3 regions of the Rhizobium sp. RHZ02 genome follow, and region 1 is predicted to be linked to each of the others. Evidence: predicted binding sites of a transcription regulator. Region 1 holds the regulator's gene; each other region holds the start of a gene.

Region 1 (7,630 bases):
ACGTAGTCGCGCTCCGGTTCGCCGACATAAAGCTGGCGCGGGCGACCGATACGCTGCTCTGGATCTTCGATCATCTCGTTCCACTGGGCAATCCAGCCGACCGTACGGGCCAGGGCAAACAGCACGGTGAACATAGTCGTGGGGAAGCCCAGGGCCTTCAGCGTGATGCCGGAGTAGAAGTCGATGTTCGGATAGAGCTTCTTCTCGATGAAGTATTCATCGGTTAGGGCGATGCGCTCGAGTTCCATCGCAACTTCGAGCAACGGATCGTCCTTGACGCCGAGTTCGCCGAGAACCTCATGCGTCGTCTTCTGCATGATCTTGGCGCGCGGATCGTAGTTCTTGTAGACGCGGTGACCGAAGCCCATCAGGCGGAACGGATCGTTCTTGTCCTTGGCGCGGGCGATGTATTCCGGAATGCGGTCAACAGTGCCGATCTCAGTCAGCATGTTCAGCGCTGCTTCGTTGGCGCCGCCGTGTGCCGGGCCCCAGAGGCATGCAATGCCGGCTGCGATGCAGGCAAACGGGTTTGCACCCGACGAGCCGGCGAGGCGGACGGTCGAGGTCGACGCGTTCTGCTCGTGGTCGGCGTGCAGGATGAAGATGCGGTCCATGGCGCGGGCCAGAACCGGATTGACCACATATTCCTCGCAAGGAACTGCAAAGCACATGCGCAGGAAGTTCGACGCGTAGTCGAGATCGTTCTTCGGGTAAACGAAGGGCTGGCCGATGTGATACTTGTAGGCCATGGCGGCCAGCGTTGGCATCTTGGCGATCATACGCAGGCTTGCGACCATGCGCTGATGCGGATCGGTGATGTCGGTGGAGTCGTGGTAGAACGCCGACAGCGCGCCGACGCAACCGCACATGACAGCCATCGGATGTGCATCGCGGCGGAAGCCCGTGAAGAACCGGCTCATCTGCTCATGCACCATCGTGTGATGCGTCACGCGATAGTCGAAGTCCTTCTTCTGGGCTGCGGTCGGCAGTTCTCCGTAGAGAAGCAGGTAGCAGACTTCGAGGAAGTCGCCGTGCTCGGCGAGCTGCTCGATCGGATAGCCGCGATGCAGCAGTACGCCGGCGTCACCGTCGATATAGGTGATTTTCGATTCACAGGACGCGGTCGAGGTGAAACCAGGATCGTACGTGAAGGAAGCCGTGTTCTTGTACAGGGCGCCGATATCGATGACGTCAGGACCGATGGTGCCGCTCTTGACGGCGAGATCGACTGATTTGTCACCGATTTTCAGTGTTGCGCTTTGTTCCGTCATTATGATCCTCCAAACTGGCGGTTGGCGCCATAAAAGCGCCATAGGGTTAAGCGTCGTCGATGATTGCTATATGATCGCGCGCCTAATGCCAAGTTACCGTGACGCCATTTTGTGCATCGCAGTATCAACTTTTGGGCACTTCTGCGATGACCCCTGCGCATAGCAGAAGCTGATGATTATCCTTAGCTTTTCCGGCTTCCGATTTTCCTTCAGATTTCAATCGATTATTCTTGCTTGGAAGCCCGTTAGCTTTCATTCTGGTTGTACGGGCGGCTGTTTTTGGGCGCAATGCATGCCGGGGTTGAGGCCATTGGAGGTGAGGGAAGCCACACCCGGCGCGGACGCGTTTGGGCGCGCGCCACAGCCTTCTTTTCTCGTGCCACGAGTTCCTGCGGAACCTCCGCTAACTTTCCAGACGCAATCCTTCGTGCCGTGGCCGACACGGATAAGGACTGCGTCGGATCGTTGTACCGTGTGGCTTCGTCTCGCCGTGGCAACGGAGATAGAGCATGCGCGGTTCTTCCTGGTTTCGTCCGTCTTCGCTGGGGCGGGCGCGATCCTCTGGTTCGTGCTTGGAAGTGCCCCCGGCCGAGCTCCGGATGTCGTTTGCGGCGACGCTTGCCCTCGTCGCCGGTTTACGCGATCTGGTCAAGAAGGCCGCCGCACGAACATCCCTTGCTGCAGGTCGCCGCAGTAACGCCCGTCGTTTTCATCATATGCTTCTTTGGTGGCATCCTGCTGACCGCGATGATCGGCGGCTTCTCGACCGCGCTTTTCGCCGTCGAGCACTTCCACCGGCTCAGCGCTTATGGTCTGCCGGCAAATCTCATGGCCATGCCGGTGGTCTCTTTCGTGGTGATGCCGATGGGCATGCTCGCTATGCTGCTGACACCTTTTGGCCTCGACGTCATTCCATGGAAAATTGCCGGTTTCGGGCTCGACATCGTGATCGCCATTGCCCAGATGGTCTCGACCTGGGCGGCAATATCGATATCGGCAGATTGCCGGGTTGGTATTTTCCTGTGGCGGTAGCAGGGTTCCTCTTACTTGCCCTTCTGCGCACCAAGATCCGCTACCTCGGCGCTGGCATTGCGGGGCTGGCAACAGTGCTTGTTGTGGTTGCGCCGAGCGAGCCGCCGCCCGACATGGTCATTGCCGAAGACGGCAATCTCGTCGCGATTGTGAGAGGACAAGTCCTTGCACCGAACCGGCCGCATCCGCCTGACTTCATTTTCGACCAATGGCGAATGGCGCTCGCCGCGGAGCTAGATCAACCAACGTAATTGTTGGAGGGTGTCAACGCTATCAGGCGGCGGGACAGTCAAGGCAGATCGGAGAGGTTATCTGCCGTGGAATTGCGCAATGCCCGCGATGCGTTACGTCAGGCTGCGACGAGCGCTGAGAACCGATTTGTATGCCTGAAAGGCGCCTGGTGCACAGCCACGCACGATAGCGGCTACGTCGTGACGATCGTCGAAAATCCCGCTTACTTCGGCGCTGCCTGCGATACGGCCGATATCGTCGTGACACCCGCTCGCCTCCGCACGACGGGGTGCCGGTCGGGCGCACTTTTGTTCACCGGCGAAACCTTGCGTCGCTTTGGTGCCGCTGAGGTAAGGATCGACGATCAAGGTAGCTCCGTCGTCACGACGGCCTATACGAGGCCCGACCGCCCTTGGATCCGCCATCGGGCGTATAATTGGCGAAGCGGCACCTTTGACGGCGAGCCGCTTGCCTTCAATGATAGCGGCGAATGAGGCCGACAAGCTTGCCCTGGACCTTGACACGGTCAGGCCCGAAAATGCGCGTCTCGTAAGCCGGGTTTGCCGCCTCAAGTGCGATGGAGGCGCCTTTCCGGCGGAAGCGCTTGAGCGTCGCTTCCTCATCATCGACAAGCGCAACAACGATGTCGCCGGCATTGGCGGTGCTGCCGTTGCGGATGATTACCGTGTCGCCATCAAAGATGCCGGCCTCGATCATCGAGTCGCCCTTGACCTCAAGCGCATAGTGCTCGCCTGGGCCAAGCATGTCCGCCGGAACCGTGATGTCATGGGTATTGTTCTGAATTGCCGAAATCGGTACGCCGGCAGCAATCCGTCCCATGACCGGTACAGAGGCAGGACCGCCGTTGTCAGCCTGCGGCGCTGGCTTCGGCGCCACAACTGGCTGTGGTTTGCCGAGGCTGCCTTCGATAACGCTCGGCGAAAAACCGCGGCGGGGCTGCAGGCTCGGGTTATATGCCTCGGGCAGTTTGATGACTTCCAGAGCGCGGGCTCGATTCGGCAGTCGGCGAATGAAGCCCCGTTCCTCCAGCGCGGTAATCAGGCGGTGGATGCCTGACTTCGACGCGAGGTCCAAGGCATCCTTCATTTCATCAAAAGAAGGGGGGACACCGGACTCCTTCATTCGCTCGTGAATGAAGAGAAGAAGCTCCTGTTGCTTGCGCGTCAGCATCGAAGTTGAACCCCAGAGTCGTGAAACAAAGCCAGAACAGACACTATATGTTCCATATGTGTTCCGCAAGTACCTAAATTTTCGTAAATCTTGCCTGCAACTTGCTGAGTTTTTGCGTCTCATTTGACCGAAAGCGTAGAAGGGGGTTGCATTGTCCTGTTGCCCGGCGCACATCTTCGCAAATTCCGGAGAAGTTGCCATGAGCGAAGCACATCCGCTGGACCACATCGTGCTGCCGGTTCCAAATATCAGGCTCTCGCGCGAGCGTCTCGGAAAGCTGGGATTCACCGTCGCGCCCGACGCCCGGCACCCGTTTGGGACCGAGAATGCCTGCATATTCTTCGCCGACGAAACTTATCTGGAGCCTCTCGGGGTCGCCAATGCCGAACTGCATGAAGCTTCGGCGCAGAAAGGCAATGTCTTCACCGCGCGGGACCGTGCCTTTCGATTCCGATGTGGAGACGATGGGCTGTCTGCCGTGGTCTTTGCGACGGCGGATGCCGATCGCGACCATGCCCGGTTTCTGTCCGAAAAGATCAATGGCGGCGAGATGCTGCAGTTCGAGCGGCCGATGAAGATGCCCGATGGCTCGGAGGTGACGGCTGCATTTAAGCTCGCCTTTGCAGTTGACCTGCGCGCTCCAGATTTCTTTTTCTTCACATGCCAACGTGTCAACCCGCTGCCAGCCGACCGGAAAGCCCTGCAAGTGCATGCAAATGGGGTGGTTGGGATCGCAGAGATCGTGCTTGGGGCACCCGACCCCAAGGCGTTTGGACCATTCCTGCGCGCCGCCGCCCACAGCTTGGGAACGACCAATGAGGCCTTCGGTGTGAGTGTGACAACTCCGAATGCCAGAGTGAGTGTTCTCTCCCCGGATGGACTGGACGCCTACTTCGACATCCCTGCGCCTTCCGACGATCGCGGTCTGCGTGGTGTTGCCATCGTTTTCAAAGTAGGCGATCTCGCCGTGACAGAAGCGCAATTGGCTGCTAACGGGATGACCTATACGCGCAAGAACAATCGAATTCTGGTGAAGGCCGCGCCCGGACAGGGCGCTCTCTTCGCCTTCGAGGAGAAACGATGAGCCAGACAAATTCCGAAGTCGTGGTCGGCGAAGGCGCCGGCCGCGTCACCTTTTCGAATTCCGGCAAGCTGTCGCTGATTGCCGGGCCTTGTCAGATGGAGAGCCGCGAGCATGCCTTCATGGTCGCCGGTGTGCTGAAGGAACTCTGCGACAAGCTTGGTCTCGGCCTCGTCTACAAGTCCTCCTTTGACAAGGCGAACCGGACGTCGCTGTCAGCGCAGCGCGGTATCGGCCTCGAAACGGCGCTTGAAGTGTTCGCCGATCTCAAGAGGGAATACGGCTTTCCTGTCCTGACCGACATTCATACCGAAGAGCAGTGTGCCGAGGTGTCCACCGTCGTCGACATCCTGCAGATCCCAGCTTTCCTCAGCCGTCAGACCGACCTGCTCGTTGCCGCCGCCAAGACCGGCCGCGTCATCAACGTCAAGAAGGGGCAGTTCCTCGCGCCCTGGGACATGAAGAACGTCCTCAACAAGCTGAATTCGAGCGGAAATCCGAACATCTTGCTTTGCGAACGCGGTGCTTCCTTCGGCTACAATACGCTGGTCTCCGACATGCGATCGCTGCCTATCATGGCGGCGATGGGCGCCCCCGTGGTCTTCGACGCCACGCATTCGGTCCAGCAGCCGGGCGGGCAGGGCGGTTCGAGCGGAGGGCAGCGCGAGTTCGTGGAGACGCTCGCGCGTGCGGCGGTCGCCGTCGGCGTCGCTGGCGTATTCGTGGAAACCCACGAAGATCCTGACAATGCGCCTTCGGATGGTCCCAACATGGTCTATCTGCGGGATATGCCGCGGCTTCTCGAAAAGCTGCTGGCCTTCGATGCGATTGCCAAGGCGGGATAAATGGATGGACGTGCACGCCGTCAACCGGCGAGCGCCAACCTCGTCTTTGTGGGATATGCCGATCCTGCCGTCCTCTCCGTGCCTTCGAGAGCGAAGCGGGAGAGCAGGTGATTGAGGTGTAGCGCCTCGTTGCCAAGCTCGCGGCAGGCTGCGCTGGTTTCCTCCGCCATCGCGGCGTTTTGTTGGGTGACGCTGTCCATGGTGTTGACGGCGGCATTGACCTCGACGAGCGCGGTCGTCTGTTCAGAGGAAGAGCGCACGATCGCCTCGATCAGCGTCGTCACCTTCAGCACCTGCTGATCGATACTGTTCAAGGCTTCGCCGGTGCGGTTCACCAAGGCAACGCCGGTTGACACCTGACTGGACGAAGTCTCGACCAACTGCTTGATTTCCTTCGCCAGCTTGGCAGAGCGGCCGGCGAGGTCGCGCACTTCTTGCGCCACGACGGCAAAACCCTTTCCGGCCTCGCCGGCACGAGCGGCCTCAACACCAGCATTGAGCGCGAGCAAGTTGGTCTGGAAGGCGATCTCGTCGATGACGTTGATGATTTCGCCGATCTGCACGGATGATGCTTCGATCTTCTCCATCGCAGCTACGGCCTCGTGCACGACAGTTGCCGAATAGCTGGCGCTTTCCTTCGTCACCGTCATCATCGCGTTTGCTTCATGGGCGCGTTCCGACGAGTTTTTGACCGTAACCGTGATCTGATCTAGCGCCGAGGCTGCCTGCTCCAGCGATGCGGCCTGATGTTCCGTTCGCCGGGCCAGATCATCCGTGCTTGTTGCGATTTCGCTAGTGCCAGTCCTGACCGTAGTGGTTGCCGTCGCGATATCCCTCATTGTGCCGGAAAGCGTGCGGACGCTCGAATTGAACTGCTCGCGTAGCCTCTCGTAGTCTGGCGCGAACGCTTCGTTGAGCTGGACGGTGAGGTCGCCGCGGGAAAGACGGTCCAGGCCGCGGCTGAGGCTCACGATGATGCGTTCGCGGCCGGCATCCTCATCAGCATTGGAGGCGGCCAGCGCCGCATCGCGCTGGGCTTGGGCCTGGCGCTCCGCATCCTGGTGTTCGCGGATTTTGTTCCGTTCTTGCGCCGATTCGCGAAACACGGTGACGGCGCGTGCCATTTCGCCAATTTCATCGACACGGTGGCTGAAGGGGACTTCCTTGGAATAGTCGCCGCCCGCCAGGATCGCCATGTAGTCGCGCATCGCCGAAAGTGGCACGATGGCGCGCCGGCGGAAGGCGTAGAGGCCGCCAAGAAGCAGGCAAAGCGAGACCGCCGCAGATGCAACCGTGATCGCCGAGAGAATGCTTGTCTGTTCGGCCGCGTCTTTTTCAGCCTTTGCCAGGAAGGCGTTCGCCATATCAACGAGCTCGTTGACCGCCGTTTCGTGGATATGAAAATTGGTCGCAAGCTTCTCGAAGGCTGTCGGGATGACCGCAGAGTCGTGGTTAAGGATGGCGGGCGCGAGTTCGTCCTGCATCACCTTCCAGAACGCATCGCCTTTGATGAGGACGTCGTTCAGAAGTTTTTCCTTGAGGTCTGCGCTGAGCGCGGTTGCCTGCCAATACTTGCGGCGATCCTCATAGGCGGGCTTCAGGACATTTTGAATGCGGTCGATGTTCTTTCCGGCGACCTCCGGGCGCTGCACCGCCTCGAGTGCAAGCATGTAGGATTCAACGACATAGAGGGGCGGCGGCAGAATATCGGCAACGAGATCCTTGCCGTAGACGATTTGCCGGTACATCTCGCCGTTCACGCGTAGCTTATTGAAGGCGTAGTTTTGTATGCCGATCGAAGCAATGAGCCCGGCGGCGACGACCACCGCGAAGATTGCAAGGCTTCGTGCAATATTGAGTTTCATCCTATGCCCCGTAAATAGTAAATAGTGAACGACGTCGTTTCTGAAACCATTGGAAATTTTCGAGCAGCAGCTATGGATCGTGACAGGCGGCTTGGCCGCATAAGGAAGCGCATC
Region 2 (7,630 bases), on a different contig from region 1:
GAAAGCAGAAGCGACAGTAGACGGGGCACACATGCACGGCCTTCAACAGCACCCGGTCGGGATAGCGATGAACGATCCCCTGCACGGGACTATGGGCTTCGTCGCCGATGGGGTCGGCGCGCTCTTCGGGCGCAACGATCAGCTCGGCTGCGTCAGGCACGAATTGCCGGGCAATCGGGTCCGAGCCATCGGCGCGGTCGATCAAACCTGCAACGGTCGGAGTCAATGCAACGGCGTAGCGTGCGGCGACATCAGCCAGCGCGTCCCGGTCACTCTGACCCAGCAGCCCTGCGCGTTCCAGCCCTTCGACGGTCTTGATAGGCCCGATACTGTTCATCTGCCGTACTCCGCGACCGGCGCCCACATTACCTGATCGATCCGCGACGCACCGGTTGCCAGCATCACCAACCGATCGAAGCCGAGAGCGATGCCACTTGCCTCGGGCATGATGGCAAGCGCTTCCAGAAAATCCTCGTCCAGGGGATAGCTCTCGCCGTAGATGCGAGCTTTTTCAGACATCTCGATCTCGAAGCGACGGCGCTGTTCCGCCGGATTGGTGAGCTCGCCGAAGCCGTTTGCAAGCTCGACGCCGCAGGCATAGACCTCGAAACGTTCCGCAACACGGGGATCAAGCGCCGATGGGCGCGCCAGTGCCGCTTCCGACACCGGATATTCGTCAAGAATGGTCACACGGTCGAAACCCAGATGAGGCTCGACCTTTTCGACAAGCACGCGGCTGAACAAATCCGCCCAGCCATCGTCGTCTGCAACGCGCATGCCGATCCGCTTCACTTGGTCAGCGAGATGCGCCCGGTCCGTCGCACCATCGGCGGAAACGGATGCCAACAAATCAATGCCGGCATAGCGCTCGAAAGCCGCGGCGACACTGATCCGGTCCGGTCCGGCAAACGGATCGCAATCCCGGCCCTTATAGGTGAGCCGCGTCGTCTTCATGGTTTCCGCAGCAAGCGCCAGGATCCGAACGCAGTCCATCATCAGGCTCTCATAGCTTTCGCCCACGCGATACCACTCGAGCATGGTGAATTCCGGGTGGTGCAAGGGGCCGCGCTCGCGGTTGCGATAGACGTGGGCGAAACAGGTGATGCGCTTTTCGCCGGCCGAAAGCAGCTTCTTGCAGGCGAACTCAGGCGAGGTATGCAGGTAAAGCGGCGCCGCCGTCTGGCCGTCCGTCGTCAAGGCTTCGGTGGCAAATGCATGGAGATGCGCCTCGTTGCCGGGCGAAACCTGCAGCGTCGCGGTGTCGACCTCCAGAAAATCCTCGCGCAGGAAATAGCCGCGCAGCGCGGACTGGATCGCATTGCGCCCGATCAGGACCGGACGGCGGTCCAAATGCACGCTCGGCGTCCACCACGGCGATACTTTGGCGATCGAGGGATTCATTGGCATCGTCCTGACCGGCCTTCCAACGCTAGGGCTGGCTATTTGCCGGATTTTAGGTTAGTTGCGCCCCCAAAGAACAATCAATCGCGTCTTCGGGGCAGTATCGACAGTCCTCTACGACGCCAAAAGCCGAGTTACAAGGAAGTCTTAATGGTCAAGGTCATCGCCTCTTCCGTCCGCAAGGGCAACGTTCTCGACGTGGACGGCAAGCTCTACGTCGTTCTGACGGCCCAGAACTTTCATCCGGGCAAGGGCACGCCGGTTACGCAGGTCGACATGCGTCGTATCGTCGATGGCGTCAAGGTCTCCGAGCGCTGGCGTACGACCGAACAGGTCGAGCGCGCCTTCGTCGAAGACGTGAACTTCCAGTATCTCTACGAAGATGGCGAAGGCTTCCACTTCATGAACCCGGCGACCTACGACCAGGTGGTCGTGAACGATGAAACGATGGGCGATCAGAAGGCCTATCTGCAGGAAGGCATGACCTGCATCCTGTCGATCCATGAAGGCGTTCCGCTGGCTCTCGAGCTGCCGCGCCACGTGACCCTCGAAATCACGGAAACCGAACCGGTCGTTAAGGGCCAGACGGCTTCGTCCTCTTACAAGCCGGCAATGCTGTCGAACGGCGTGCGCACTATGGTGCCGCCGCACATCAACGCCGGCACGCGCGTCGTGATCGCCACGGAAGACAATTCCTACGTCGAGCGCGCGAAGGACTGATCGTCCACCGCATGCACTGAGAAAATTATGCCGCTTCGGAAACGAGGCGGCTTTTTTGTTGTCGGCAGTTACGCTGATCCGGCGGGTGTTCAAACAAAAAGCGCCGGTCGGGCCGGCGCTTTCGATCTCAAAAATAGTAATCCTATCGCCTTAGTAGCGCGGGCAACGTGCCTCGTAGCGGCGGCCGTAGCGGTCTCTGTAGACACAGTAGCCGCGACGTTCAACGGACTGGCCGATCAGTGCGCCAGCGAGACCGCCGGCAACAGCACCGATTGCAGCACCGCCCCAGCTATGGCTGACGGCACCGCCGATAATAGCGCCGGAACCCGCGCCGATTGCGGTTCCCTGTTCCGTCGCCGTGCAGGAAGCAAGTGCGCCGACGAGGGCGCCAATGAGCACAATCTTCTTCATCATGACATAACTCCCAGTTTTTTCGTCGCTTAGATGCGACCCATTAGCACAAGAATAACAATAATCAGGAGAACTAGCCCTAAACCGCCGGAAGGTCCATAGCCCCATCCGCGGCTATAGCCCCAATTTGGTAAGGCGCCGATCAAAAGCAGAATAAGGATAATGAGCAGTATGGTGCCAAGCATGGTTCAAGTCCTCGAGGTCATTACACCTGGAATGGACGAGAAACACACCTCACCGATTTTTGTTCCATCTGTATCAAATGTTTGGATTTAAGGGCAAAACGATCTCATCGTGCGCCGTTTTCCGTCCCGCCGCGTAATATTAACCCATGACAAAAGATACGGCAGATGTCGCTCGTCTTTTTCGGGCAAAACGACATTGACAGCCTGGACATAGATCGCGTTGCACGTATGCCGCGAATTTCGCGATTCAGCATCTTGTGGGAAAAAGTGATTCAAAATCAATACTTAGCCGTGAACAAACACTGAATCATGCGGAGTCTGCGATTCGTCTCCGATTCGTTCTCAAGCTGTTCCGAATCGCAAAACGAGCAATCTGCAAGCTATTCGCGCAACAGAAAACTGCAGAGTAAATTCAAATCGGCCCTTGCGTTTGAGACAACGGCTGTCCATGTGTGTGCTGCTCGGAGAGGAGCTGACTTGACCTGGGGCACCCTCGCCTCATCTGCAGGACCATGACACTGACATCGCAGCCGATGATACTGAGTGGGCGCGGAGTAACCGCGGTGCTCGGACCAACCAATACCGGCAAGACGCATTATGCCATTGAGCGCATGGTTGCCCATGGCACCGGCGTGATCGGGCTGCCGCTTCGGCTGCTGGCGCGCGAGGTCTATACACGCGTCGCCGAAAAGGTCGGAATTCAAAACGTTGCGCTGGTAACGGGCGAAGAGAAAATATCGCCTCCCAACGCCCGCTTTTCGGTCTGCACCGTCGAGGCAATGCCACGCGAGACGAAGGCGGCGTTCGTCGCCATTGACGAGGTTCAACTCGCCGGCGACCTCGAGCGAGGGCACATCTTTACGGACCGGATCCTTCATCTGCGCGGCCGCGACGAGACGCTGTTGCTCGGCGCCGGTACAATGCGTCCGATCCTGCAGCAACTGCTCCCTGGAATTACCATCGTCGAGCGTCCCCGGCTTTCCCACCTGTTCTATGCCGGACAGAAGAAGATTACCCGCCTCCCGCAGCGCTCGGCGATCGTCGCCTTCTCTGCCGACGAAGTCTATGCGATTGCCGAGTTGATCCGCAGGCAGCGCGGCGGGGCCGCCGTCGTTCTCGGGGCCCTCAGTCCGCGCACCCGCAATGCGCAGGTGGCACTCTACCAAGCCGGCGATGTGGAATATCTGGTCGCCACGGATGCGATCGGCATGGGCCTCAATCTCGACGTCGACCACGTCGCCTTCGCGCAGGATCGCAAATTCGACGGCTATCAGTTTCGTAACCTCAACCCCGCCGAACTTGGGCAGATTGCCGGCCGTGCCGGTCGACATGTTCGCGACGGGACGTTTGGCGTCACCGGTCAGGTCGATCCCTTTGATGAGGAATTGGTTGAACGCATCGAAGGCCACGAGTTCGACAATGTGAAAGTGCTGCAGTGGCGCACGAAGAACCTCGACTTCAGCTCCCTGCATGCGCTCCGCGTGAGCCTTGAGACCGGCCCTACGGTTTCTGGCCTGACACGCGCGCTCCCCGCCGTCGACCAGCAAGCGCTGGAACAGCTGTCGCGCTACCCCGAGATCATCGACCTTGCGAACAATCCGGCGCGCGTCGAGAAACTGTGGGAAGCCTGCGCGCTTCCTGACTATCGCCGCATTACACCGGCCCAACACGCCGATCTGATCTCCACCCTCTTTTCCGATCTCGTCCGCTATGGCACGGTAAACGAGGACTTCCTTGCCGAGCAGGTATATCGCGCGGATCGAACAGACGGTGAGATTGACACGCTTTCGGCGCGAATCGCGCAGATAAGGACTTGGACCTATGTATCGAATCGGCCCAATTGGCTTGCCGATCCGACACACTGGCAGGAAAAGACGCGGGAAATCGAAGATCGATTGTCCGATGCGTTACATGAAAGGTTGACGAAACGCTTTGTTGATCGCAGGACATCTGTGCTCATGAAGCGCCTGAGAGAGAATGCGATGCTGGAAGCTGAAATCAGTGTAAATGGCGATGTCTTCGTAGAAGGACATCATGTGGGGCAACTGTCGGGATTCCGGTTCACGCCCATTTCGGGAGCGGAGGGACCGGACGCTAAGGCTGTCCAGTCTGCTTCGCAGAAGGCGCTCGCTCTGGAATTCGAGGCACGTGCGGCTCGCCTCCATGCGGCCGGCAATGGCGATCTCGCGATCAGCTCCGACGGTTCGATCCGTTGGTTGGGCGACCCGGTGGCGCGCCTGGCAGGCAGCGATCATGTCATGCGCCCGCGTGTCATCATTCTCGCCGACGAGCAGTTGACCGGCAATGCCCGCGACCACGTGGCCGCTCGGATCGAGCGCTTCGTAAATCATCACATCAGCACCGTTCTGAAGCCGCTTGACGATCTGTCCCGCGCAGAGGACCTGCAGGGCCTTGCAAAGGGCCTGGCATTCCAGCTTGTCGAGAACCTCGGCGTACTGTTCCGGCGCGACGTGACCGAAGAAGTGAAGTCGCTGGATCAGGATGCGCGGGCCTCAATGCGCCGCTACGGTGTCCGCTTCGGCGCCTACCACATCTTCGTTCCGGCACTTCTCAAGCCCGCCCCGGCAGAGCTCATCACGCTCCTCTGGGCGTTGAAGAATGATGGCCTCGACAAGCCAGGTTATGGCGATCTCATTCCCGTGCTGGCGGCAGGCCGTACCTCGGTCGTTACCGATCCGGGCTTCGAGCGCACCTTCTACAAGCTGGCCGGCTTCCGGTTCCTTGGCAAACGCGCGGTCCGTATCGACATTCTGGAGCGCCTGGCCGACATTATTCGCCCGCTCCTTCAGTGGAAGCCGGGCCAGGCCAATCGTCCCGAAGGCGCTTATGACGGTCGCCGTTTCACGACGACAACCGCCATGCTTTCGATCCTCGGCGCAACGCTGGAGGACATGGAAGAGATCCTGAAGGGGCTCGGCTATCGCGCCGATGCCGTCAAGGCGGAAGAGGCAGCTGCCCATCTGTCGGCTCAGGACGCTGCCGCAGCGCCGGCGACCGAGACGGCGGTTGAGGATAATGCAGAGAAGGCAGATCACGACGATGCCGACAGCGCATCGGAGGAAGCCCCTTCCGAAGCCCCAGCTGCTGTTGAAGCAGTGGCAGCCGAACAGCCGGTCATCGCAAATTCCGAAGAAGCCGAGGAGCCGAAGCCGGTCCTTCTCTGGCGCCTTGGTGGCCGTACGGACAACCAGCGTCAGGCTCGCAGCCCGGGCGAACGCCGTGGCGGCAACAATCGCGGCCAGGACCGGGGGTCCGAACATCGCCGCCAGGGTGCTGCGAATGGCGAGGGCCGCGACGGCAACCGCCAGCATCGCGGCAAGGATGGCGGCAAGCCACAGCAGGGACGCGGTGACCGCAACGAACAGCGTGGCGACCGTCAGGACCGTGGCGACCGCAAGGATCGCAACAACAACCGTGGCGGACCACAGCCGTTGCGCTTCGAGGCAAAGCCACCGCGCAAGGAAAAGCCGATCGATCCGGATTCTCCTTTCGCCAAGCTCGCTGCCTTGAAGGAGCAGATGAAGAAGTAAGCGGATGAGCAGTGAGACACAGCCAGGAAGCGGTTCGCGGCAGCGCATCGACAAGTGGCTGTTCTTCACGCGCATGATAAAATCGCGCTCGCTGGCACAAAGCCACATTCAATCCGGGCATGTGCGGATCAATGGCGAGCGCGCCCTTCAACCGAGCCAGATGGTCAAGACGGGCGACAGGGTCGAGCTGGCGCTGGAGCGCCGCGATGTTGTCCTCATCGTCAAATCGGGCGGCGAGCGACGTGGTCCCTACGAGGAAGCCCGACTGCTCTATGAGGACCTGACTCCGCCACCCGACGAGGCAAAGCGCCTGACACCTTACGAACAGGCGATGCGCGCTACGGGCACGGGCAGACCCACGAAAAAGGACCGCCGTGCAATCGACAAGCTGATGTCGGACGACGATTAGAAAACTCTGTCCGAACAGCCGGGTTTTGCGACGTCTTTATTCTTGAAATCCGCAGACAAAGCCGATACGTCACAATCAACTTGCCGGATAGCGTAAATGCCTCCCCCGCATTTCACTGCTTCCTTTCCGGTTAGGGGAAAGGCGCGACGTTCCAGGTTGCCCGGCCCCATTGTGTGGAAGTCCTGGAGTTCTTCATGACCTATGTCGTGACCGACAATTGCATTCGTTGCAAATATACCGATTGCGTGGAAGTCTGCCCCGTCGACTGTTTCTATGAAGGCGAGAACTTCCTCGTCATTCATCCTGACGAATGCATCGACTGCGGCGTTTGCGAGCCGGAATGTCCTGCCGAAGCCATCAAGCCGGATACGGAGCCGGGCCTCGACAAGTGGCTCAAGGTCAACGCCGAATATGCGAGCATTTGGCCGAACATCACGATCAAGAAGGATGCCATGCCGGAAGCCAAGGAAATGGACGGCGAAACCGGCAAGTTCGAGAAGTACTTCTCGGAGAAGCCCGGAGCGGGCGACTGATCCTCCGGCCCCAAACCTCGGCCTGAAAACCGGGTTCAGTGACGTAGAAAATGCCTGAAGCGTGCCTGCAGCATATGGGTGTCATGTGTTGCGCGCATGACTCAGGTGCAGCAAATTATTGATTTCGTCATATTTTTGTGATAGCTTGCCGACACTGATCCATTTGCGGCATGAAGTATGCCCAAACCACCACGAAAGCAAAACAAATCCAAAAACGCGGTTTCCGTGACATATCAACGCCTTGAGCTGTGAGGCTCTAAGCTTGTGCGCATGGAGATGTTTGTTTTTGTCCGGTGGGACCAGAAGTAAGTCACCCGACGGATCCGACCGTCTCATCCGGGCTTGACTGACCCGGCTCCGGCTGCAGCCGGGAGCGTAACAGGGAGTGTTTGAATAGAATGACGACCCAGCAGAAAAAAC
Region 3 (7,630 bases), on a different contig from region 1:
GTCGACATGGAGACCTTCGCAATCCTGCGCACCTGCCAGGCTTACGAACTGCCGCTGATCGGCCTGCGCGGGATTTCCGACGGTGTCGAAGAGTTGCAGCACATTTCCGGCTGGACAGAATACCTGCATGTCATCGACCGCAAGCTTTCCTATGCCGTCGACAGCCTGTTTACGGCTCTGGAAGACGGCGTATTCTGGTTCTAACCCCTGCGGGATAGGGACAATCAGCACAATAAAATCCTCGGCCGGGGGATTTCGCGCATTGCAAGACCGGGTGCTTTTCATTAAAGGCTCGCCATGACCCAGACAGCACATCCAGACAGCGTCCTCATCGTCGATTTCGGCAGCCAGGTAACCCAGCTGATCGCACGCCGCGTGCGCGAAACGGGTGTCTACTGCGAGATCGTTCCCTTCCAGTCCGCCGAAGAAGGCTTCAAGCGCCTGCAGCCGAAAGCCGTGATCCTGTCCGGCAGCCCGGCCTCGACGGTTGATGAAGGCTCGCCCCGCGCGCCCCAGATCATCTTCGACAGCGGCCTGCCCGTTTTCGGCATCTGCTACGGCCAGCAGACGATGTGCATGCAGCTCGGCGGCAAGGTCGAGAGCGGTCATCACCGCGAATTCGGTCGCGCCTTCCTCGAAGTCGACGAAGACAACCAACTGTTCGAAGGCCTCTGGTCGAAGGGCTCCCGCCATCAGGTCTGGATGAGCCATGGCGACCGCGTGACGGCGCTGCCTGAAGGCTTCAAGGTCGTCGCGACTTCGCCGAACGCGCCATACGCCTTCATCGCCGACGAGAAGCGCAAATATTATGGCGTGCAGTTCCACCCGGAAGTCGTGCACACGCCCGATGGCGCCAAGCTGATCGGCAACTTCATTCACAACATCGCCGGCATCAAAGGTGACTGGTCGATGTCGGCCTATCGCCAGAAGGCGGTCGAAGCGATCCGCGAGCAGGTCGGCGACAAGCGCGTCCTCTGCGCCCTTTCGGGCGGCGTCGACAGCTCGGTCGCAGCACTACTGATCCACGAAGCGATCGGCGACAAGCTCACGTGCGTGCTCGTCGACCACGGACTGATGCGCAAGGACGAGGCGGCCAACGTCGTCGCCATGTTCCGCGAACACTACAATCTGCACCTCATCCACGTCGACGCATCCGACAAGTTCATCGGCGAGCTCGAGGGTGTTTCCGATCCAGAGACCAAGCGCAAGATCATCGGTCGCCTGTTCATCGAGACCTTCGAGGAAGAGGCCAAGAAGCTCGGCGGCGCCGACTTCCTCGGCCAGGGCACGCTCTATCCTGATGTGATCGAAAGCGTTTCCTTCACCGGCGGACCGTCGGTGACGATCAAGTCGCACCACAATGTCGGCGGCCTTCCCGAGCGCATGAACATGCAGCTCGTCGAGCCGCTGCGCGAACTCTTCAAGGACGAAGTGCGCGTGCTTGGCAAGGAGCTCGGCCTGCCCGACTCGTTCATCGGCCGCCACCCCTTCCCGGGTCCGGGTCTCGCGATCCGCTGCCCGGGTGGCATCACCCGCGAAAAGCTGGAGATTCTCCGCGAAGCCGACGCCATCTATCTCGACGAGATCCGCAAGGCCGGCCTCTACGACGCCATCTGGCAGGCCTTCGCCGTGCTGCTGCCTGTCCAGACCGTCGGCGTCATGGGCGACGGCCGCACTTACGAGTTCGTCTGCGCGCTCCGCGCCGTGACGTCCGTCGACGGCATGACTGCGGATTTCTATCACTACGACATGGAATTCCTCGGGCGCGCCGCAACCCGCATCATCAACGAGGTGCGCGGCATCAATCGTGTCGTGTATGATGTGACCTCGAAACCGCCCGGCACCATCGAGTGGGAATGATTTGAGAGTCGCCTCAATCGAGGCGACATCCATCAGAAATCAAGTGACTGCTGCACCGGCTTTGGCGGCGCCAGGCTAACGCCTTCGAGCTCCAACATCCTCTGCTTGGACGTTGAGCCGCCGGGCGCGGAGAAGCCTCCGATCTTGTTTCCGGCCGCTAGCACGCGATGGCAGGGGATGATCAAGGCGACCGGATTTTTCGCCATCGCCTGGCCGACGTCGCGGGCGGCCTCCGGCCCTACGCCGAGTTGTTTCGCGAGCGCACCGTAGGTGGTCGTGTGGCCCCAGCCGATCTGGCGGGCAGCATCGTAAACCTGCCTGAAGAAGGCATCCTGACCAGCGAGATCGACCTTCACGGCTGAGAAGTCCGTCGGCTCTCCGCTGAAATAGCGCTTCACTGCGGCAACAGCTTCGGCAACGGCAGCCGTCGGCTTCGCCGGCTCGGCGCCGGGAATGCGGCGAAGGAGCAATCGCTCGGTTGCCTCGGCACTCGACGTCGGCAGCTGAAACCGCGTAATGCCGACATCATTCCAGGCGATGCCGCAGAAGCCACCGCTCGTCTCGAAAATCAGATAGTGATGCATTGCCTGTTGCATGGGTCATTGCCTCCCTGCTGCTCTTCTCCGAAGATCGTGCCGTCGCGGCCCGAATTCAACCCGTTTCTTGCTTCGCACGAGCTTGCTCCGGTCGATCGCTCGCCCGTATGTTCTTTTTTTGTTCTTGCCATTTCAAGATCAAATGTTAGCAGGCATCTTTCGATTTCGCTTCGCCGAAGACGCGCCAACAACCATCGCGCTTCGCCAGAGAGAGTCTTTTCTTTGCGATATTGCCGGATCCGCAATCGCTCGACGAATGCGTGTCGATCCAGCAGTGGCTACAGCGGGAACACCTTCCCCTCGCATCGCCGCGTCCGCCGGCGGCCGTGCATGTCTCGCTCTATTGTGTCGGCAAGAGCGCCCGCATTCCCGAAGGGGTCATCGCGGCGGCACGCCAGGCAGGAACGGCGATCGAGGCGTGTCAGTTCGAGCTCGTCTTCGACCATATCATCACCTTCCTGCTGCCGCAGGACAACGCGATCGTACTCGAAGGCAATGGCGGACGGGAACTGTGGCAACTGCATGTGCAGATCGCGATCGAGGTGCACCGGTTGGGCGCAGACGCCAATCTGAACCCGAACTTTCAACCTCACACCACGCTCCTCTGCGACAAGGACGTGGTGCCGCGGATCGCCCTGCGGAGGCCGGTCGTGATGGCTGCGCACGAATTCGTTCTGCTGCACAATCGCGTCAAGCAGGCTACGAAGAGCTCGGGCGCTGGCCGCTTCATGCGCGCGGATAACACCTTGCCTCCAGCTATCGAACTCGCTTAAAGCTCCTGCGACAAGGCATCAAGCGGAGAACGACATGAACACGTCCGAGATCATTATTGCCGGTGACACGGCGGGTATCGAGTGGCGTTTGCCGGTTCTTCATTTCAATGGCAGCGATCCCAAGGCACCGAAGGTCTACATTCAGGCGGCTCTCCACGCCAACGAGCTGCCGGGCACGGCGTTGGTTCACTTCCTGTGTGAAAGACTGCGCCAGTCGGAAAACGCCGGTCAGATCAAGAGCGACTTCATCGTCGTCCCGCATGCCAATCCGATCGGGGCGGCCCAGTCGCATTTCGGCGAACTTCAGGGCCGCTTCGATCTTGGATCGCGCACCAATTTCAACAGGGAGTTTCCGCTGATCTCGGTGAAAGATCGCGACGGGTTGCTTGAGGACCTCGAGCGCCGTTCGGCCGTCGAGAAACTGAAGCGCCAGCTGCTGCATATGGCGCTCGGCTGCGATCTGGTGATCGATCTGCATTGCGATGATGAATCCCTGCAATATGCCTATATCGACGAGGCATTCTGGCCGGAGGCGGCCGATCTGGCCTCTGCGATGGAGATGGAAGCCGTTCTTCTCTCCGATGGCGAGAGTTCCGCCTTCGAGGAGGCCGTCGGTTTTGCCTGGAAATACGAGACCCTAGAGAAACAATCGCGCCTGCCCGGCAAGCTGTCTGTCACCGTTGAGCTTCGCGGCCGGCGTGACGTCTATCCCGAGATGGCGAAGAAGGATGCCGAGGGATTGTGGAAATTCCTGGCAAGCCGCGGCGCAATCGATGCCCCGGTCTCGCTGCCCGCTTTCGATGGCCCCGCTGTCCCGCTCGACAATATCGAGGTGGTCCGCGCGCCGGAGGCCGGCACGGTTCTCTTCCAACGCAACATCGGCGAATGGGTTGGCGAAGGCGATGTGCTTGCCACGTTGATCACCCGCCCCGGCATGGCTGACGGCAGCATCGAGATTTGTGCACCACAGGCCGGCCTGATCGTGACGCGCAGCTCCGAACGGCTGGTTCGCCGGCGCGCCGACCTGATGAAGATTGCTTGCAAGACCGCCAGCAAGGCAACACGCAAGCCTGGAACGCTGGAGGACTAAGTGACCGTCACCATCTACGGCATCAAGAACTGCGACACCATGAAGAAGGCCCGAACCTGGCTGGAAGAGCATGACGTCGCCTACCAGTTCCATGACTACAAGGCTGTCGGGATCGATCGCGCGCATCTGCAGGCCTGGACGAAGGAAGCCGGGTGGGAAACGGTGCTCAACCGAACAGGCACGACCTTTCGGAAGCTGCCCGAGGCCGAGCGCGAAAATCTCGACGAGGGCAAGGCGATCTCGCTGATGCTGGAGCAGCCATCGATGATCAAGCGGCCGGTTGTCGAGGCAGACGGCAAGTTGCTCATCGGCTTCAAGCCCGAGATCTACGGCAGCTTCTTCAAGGCCTGATCGATGTCGAAAACCACACGCGCCACGCAGGTTCTGAGCCAAGCCGGAATTGCCTTCACGGTCCATACCTACGACTATGATCCGAATGCGGAGCGCGTTGGCCTGCAGGCGGCAGAAGCGCTTGGCGAGGAGCCGCATCGCGTGTTGAAGACGCTGATGGCGGAGGTCGACGGCAAAGCGGTCTGCGTCGTCGTGCCGTCGGATCGTGAAGTCAGCATGAAGAAGCTCGCAAGCGCCTTCGGCGGAAAGTCCGCCAACATGATGAAGCCCGCCGATGCCGAGCGCCTGACTGGCTACCACGTCGGCGGCATCAGCCCGTTCGGCCAGAAGAAGCTCGTCCCGACAGCAATCGAGGAAACAGCGCTGACGGAGGCGCAGGTCTACATCAACGGCGGGCAACGCGGCCTGCAGGTTCGGCTGGACCCGAAGGACGCGTTGAAGACGCTGAAGGCTGCCGCCGCGCCCCTCATTGCCTGATCTCAGCTGAAGCGTGACAGCAGCGAGGTCAGCGTCGCGACATCAACCTCGCTCAGCTTGGCGCCGAAGTTCTCCTCGATGGCTCTGGCATAGACCTTCCACATGCGCTTCTGCAGCGCGCGTCCCTCCTCGGTAACGACCACCCACTGCCCGCGCCCGTCCTGATCGAAGCTCTGGCGCTGCACCAGCCCTGCCTTCTCGAGGCGGTCGATCAGTCGCGAAAGATTGTATTGGGCTAGCAACGTTCGTTCTTCGATCTCGAATGGCCGCAACTTGCCCTGCGGCGACCGCACCAGTTCCCAGAGCACGTCGTACCAGCCGAGCGTTGGGAGCCCGGCCTGCTTGAGATCCGCTTCGATCTGACCGAGCAGTCGCTGCTGCGCGCGCATCAGCCCGATCCAGGCATCGATCACCGCATCGGAGGGCGTGGCTCTATTCGTCTTTCTACTCATACATGCATTTACATCTATCTTGAATTCTGGCGCAACAGCTATTACATGCAATTGCATCTACAATGGAGATTGCCACGATGGATCATTTGCCACCTCAAGTATCCGGTTCCGCTCTGCTGCTCGTCAGCCACCACCTTTGCCCCTACGTACAGCGCGCCGCGATCGCGCTTGCGGAAAAAGGAGTGCCGTTCGAGCGCGTGAATATCGACCTCGCGGACAAACCGCGCTGGTTCCTTGAGGTCTCGCCGCTCGGCAAGGTGCCTCTGCTTTGCATTCGCCTCAGCGACGGCAGTCAGGACGTGCTCTTTGAAAGCAGCGTAATCTGTGAATATCTGGAGGAGACGCAGGACGGCCGCCGCCTTCATCCATCCGACCCGCTGACACGCGCCCGCCACCGCGGCTGGATGGAGTTCGGCTCTTCGATCCTCTCCGATCTCTGGGTCTACGAAACGACGCAGGATCGCGCGCAGCTGGAGGCGAAGCGGCAGGTGCTCGCATCAAAGTTCGCCACCATCGAGGCGGAACTGAAGGATGGCCCCTACTTTGCGGGCGTGGACTTCAGCCTGGTCGATGCCGTGTTTGCGCCGATCTTTCGCTACTTCGACGTCTTCGACGCCATCGGCGGCAGCGGCATTTTTGCCGGCCTGCCCCGCGTCCAGGCCTGGCGGACAGCGCTGTCCGAGAGACCGAGCGTGAAGGCCGCCGTCGGACCTGACTATGCCGACCGGCTGATGGCCTTCCTGAAGCGCCACGACGCGGTGCTGTTGCAGCAGCCATCCGTTTCGGCGGCCTAATCCCGCGTGTGGGCCGATGGCGGCAAAGAGCTGCCATCGGTCGACAAGCGAGCTTCAATTTCGCCGTAAAGGGGTCTAAGTCTACCGGCCAATCCGTTTTGTTCGAGGAGTGACCGATCATGAATTTCATGCCGCAAAGCCAGACCTCCGTGGATCCCGTAAAGCTTGAGAAACTGGCGGAGGTGGCCGTCAAGGTCGGGCTGCAGCTGCAGACGGGCCAGGATCTCGTGATCACGGCCCCGGTCGTCGCCCTGCCCCTCGTGCGCCTGATTACCCAGCATGCCTATATGGCAGGTGCCGGGCTGGTGACAGCGTTCTATTCGGACGAGGATTCGACGCTGGCGCGCTACCGATATGGCAGTGATCAGAGCTTCGATCGCGCCTCCGACTGGCTCTACGACGGCATGGCCAAGGCCTATGCCAAAGGCACTGCACGCCTTGCGGTTTCTGGCGACAATCCGATGCTGCTTTCGGAACAGGATCCGGCAAAGGTCGGCCGTGCCAACCGGGCGAACTCGGCGGCCTACAAGCCGGCGCTGGAAAAGATCTCGAATTTCGACATCAATTGGAACATCGTCTCCTACCCCAACCCGTCCTGGGCAGCGCTCGTCTTCCCTGACGATCCGGAAGCAATCGCCGTTGCCAAGCTCGCCAAGGCGATCTTCGCGGCGTCGCGCGTCGATGTCGAAGACCCGATTGCGGCCTGGGCCGAGCACAATGCCAATCTCGCCAAACGCTCGCACTGGCTGAATGGCGAGCGCTTCGCCTCGCTGCACTTCAGGGGACCTGGCACCGATCTGACGGTCGGTCTTGCCGACGGTCACGAGTGGCACGGCGGCTCGTCGACGGCCAAGAACGGCATTACCTGCAATCCGAACATTCCGACCGAGGAAGTCTTCACGACCCCGCATGCGTTGCGCGTCGAAGGCCATGTTTCGAGCACCAAGCCGCTGTCCCATCAGGGCACGCTGATCGACAACATCCGGGTTCGCTTCGAAGGCGGCCGGATCGTCGAAGCGAAGGCTTCGCGTGGCGAGGAAGTGCTGAACAAGGTGCTGGATACCGATGAGGGCGCGCGCCGCTTGGGCGAAGTGGCGCTGGTGCCGCATTCCTCGCCGATCTCGGCCAGCGGCATTCTCTTCTACAACACGCTGTTCGACGAGAACGCGTCGTGCCACATCGCGCTCGGCCAGTGCTATTCGAAGTGCTTCGTCAACGGCGCAAGCCTGACGCAGGA

Evidence for each region. Region 1 encodes LexA, which represses DNA repair genes until DNA is damaged. Its sites were predicted from a motif close to TGTTCNNNNTGTGTTCNG; they were not measured.
Region 2: a site for LexA is predicted at 3,055-3,072, ahead of IB244_RS03955 (helicase-related protein). Genes of this name have one in related genera too.
Region 3: a site for LexA is predicted at 2,565-2,582, ahead of IB244_RS08855 (2'-5' RNA ligase family protein). Genes of this name have one in related genera too.

The regions. Positions count from the first base shown of each region.
Region 1 is NZ_JACUZX010000030.1:46,408-54,037, reverse strand. It holds gene gltA (citrate synthase) at 1-1,271, opposite strand, end outside; gene IB244_RS27560 (ComEC/Rec2 family competence protein) at 1,947-2,303, shown strand; gene IB244_RS27555 (hypothetical protein) at 2,294-2,554, shown strand; gene IB244_RS27550 (hypothetical protein) at 2,621-3,028, shown strand; gene lexA (transcriptional repressor LexA) at 3,009-3,725, opposite strand; gene IB244_RS27540 (VOC family protein) at 3,925-4,809, shown strand; gene kdsA (3-deoxy-8-phosphooctulonate synthase) at 4,806-5,651, shown strand; gene IB244_RS27530 (methyl-accepting chemotaxis protein) at 5,672-7,516, opposite strand.
Region 2 is NZ_JACUZX010000002.1:230,756-238,385, reverse strand. It holds gene IB244_RS03980 (lysine-2,3-aminomutase-like protein) at 1-337, opposite strand, end outside; gene epmA (EF-P lysine aminoacylase EpmA) at 334-1,401, opposite strand; gene efp (elongation factor P) at 1,552-2,121, shown strand; gene IB244_RS03965 (YMGG-like glycine zipper-containing protein) at 2,272-2,535, opposite strand; gene IB244_RS03960 (DUF3309 family protein) at 2,562-2,717, opposite strand; gene IB244_RS03955 (helicase-related protein) at 3,230-6,268, shown strand; gene IB244_RS03950 (RNA-binding S4 domain-containing protein) at 6,273-6,677, shown strand; gene fdxA (ferredoxin FdxA) at 6,872-7,210, shown strand; gene IB244_RS03940 (CarD family transcriptional regulator) at 7,609-7,630, shown strand, end outside.
Region 3 is NZ_JACUZX010000004.1:232,303-239,932, forward strand. It holds gene IB244_RS08840 (5'-methylthioadenosine/S-adenosylhomocysteine nucleosidase) at 1-204, shown strand, start outside; gene guaA (glutamine-hydrolyzing GMP synthase) at 298-1,860, shown strand; gene IB244_RS08850 (methylated-DNA--[protein]-cysteine S-methyltransferase) at 1,893-2,456, opposite strand; gene IB244_RS08855 (2'-5' RNA ligase family protein) at 2,717-3,229, shown strand; gene IB244_RS08860 (succinylglutamate desuccinylase/aspartoacylase family protein) at 3,264-4,319, shown strand; gene IB244_RS08865 (ArsC family reductase) at 4,320-4,670, shown strand; gene ybaK (Cys-tRNA(Pro) deacylase) at 4,674-5,147, shown strand; gene IB244_RS08875 (MarR family winged helix-turn-helix transcriptional regulator) at 5,150-5,599, opposite strand; gene IB244_RS08880 (glutathione S-transferase family protein) at 5,677-6,393, shown strand; gene IB244_RS08885 (aminopeptidase) at 6,513-7,630, shown strand, end outside.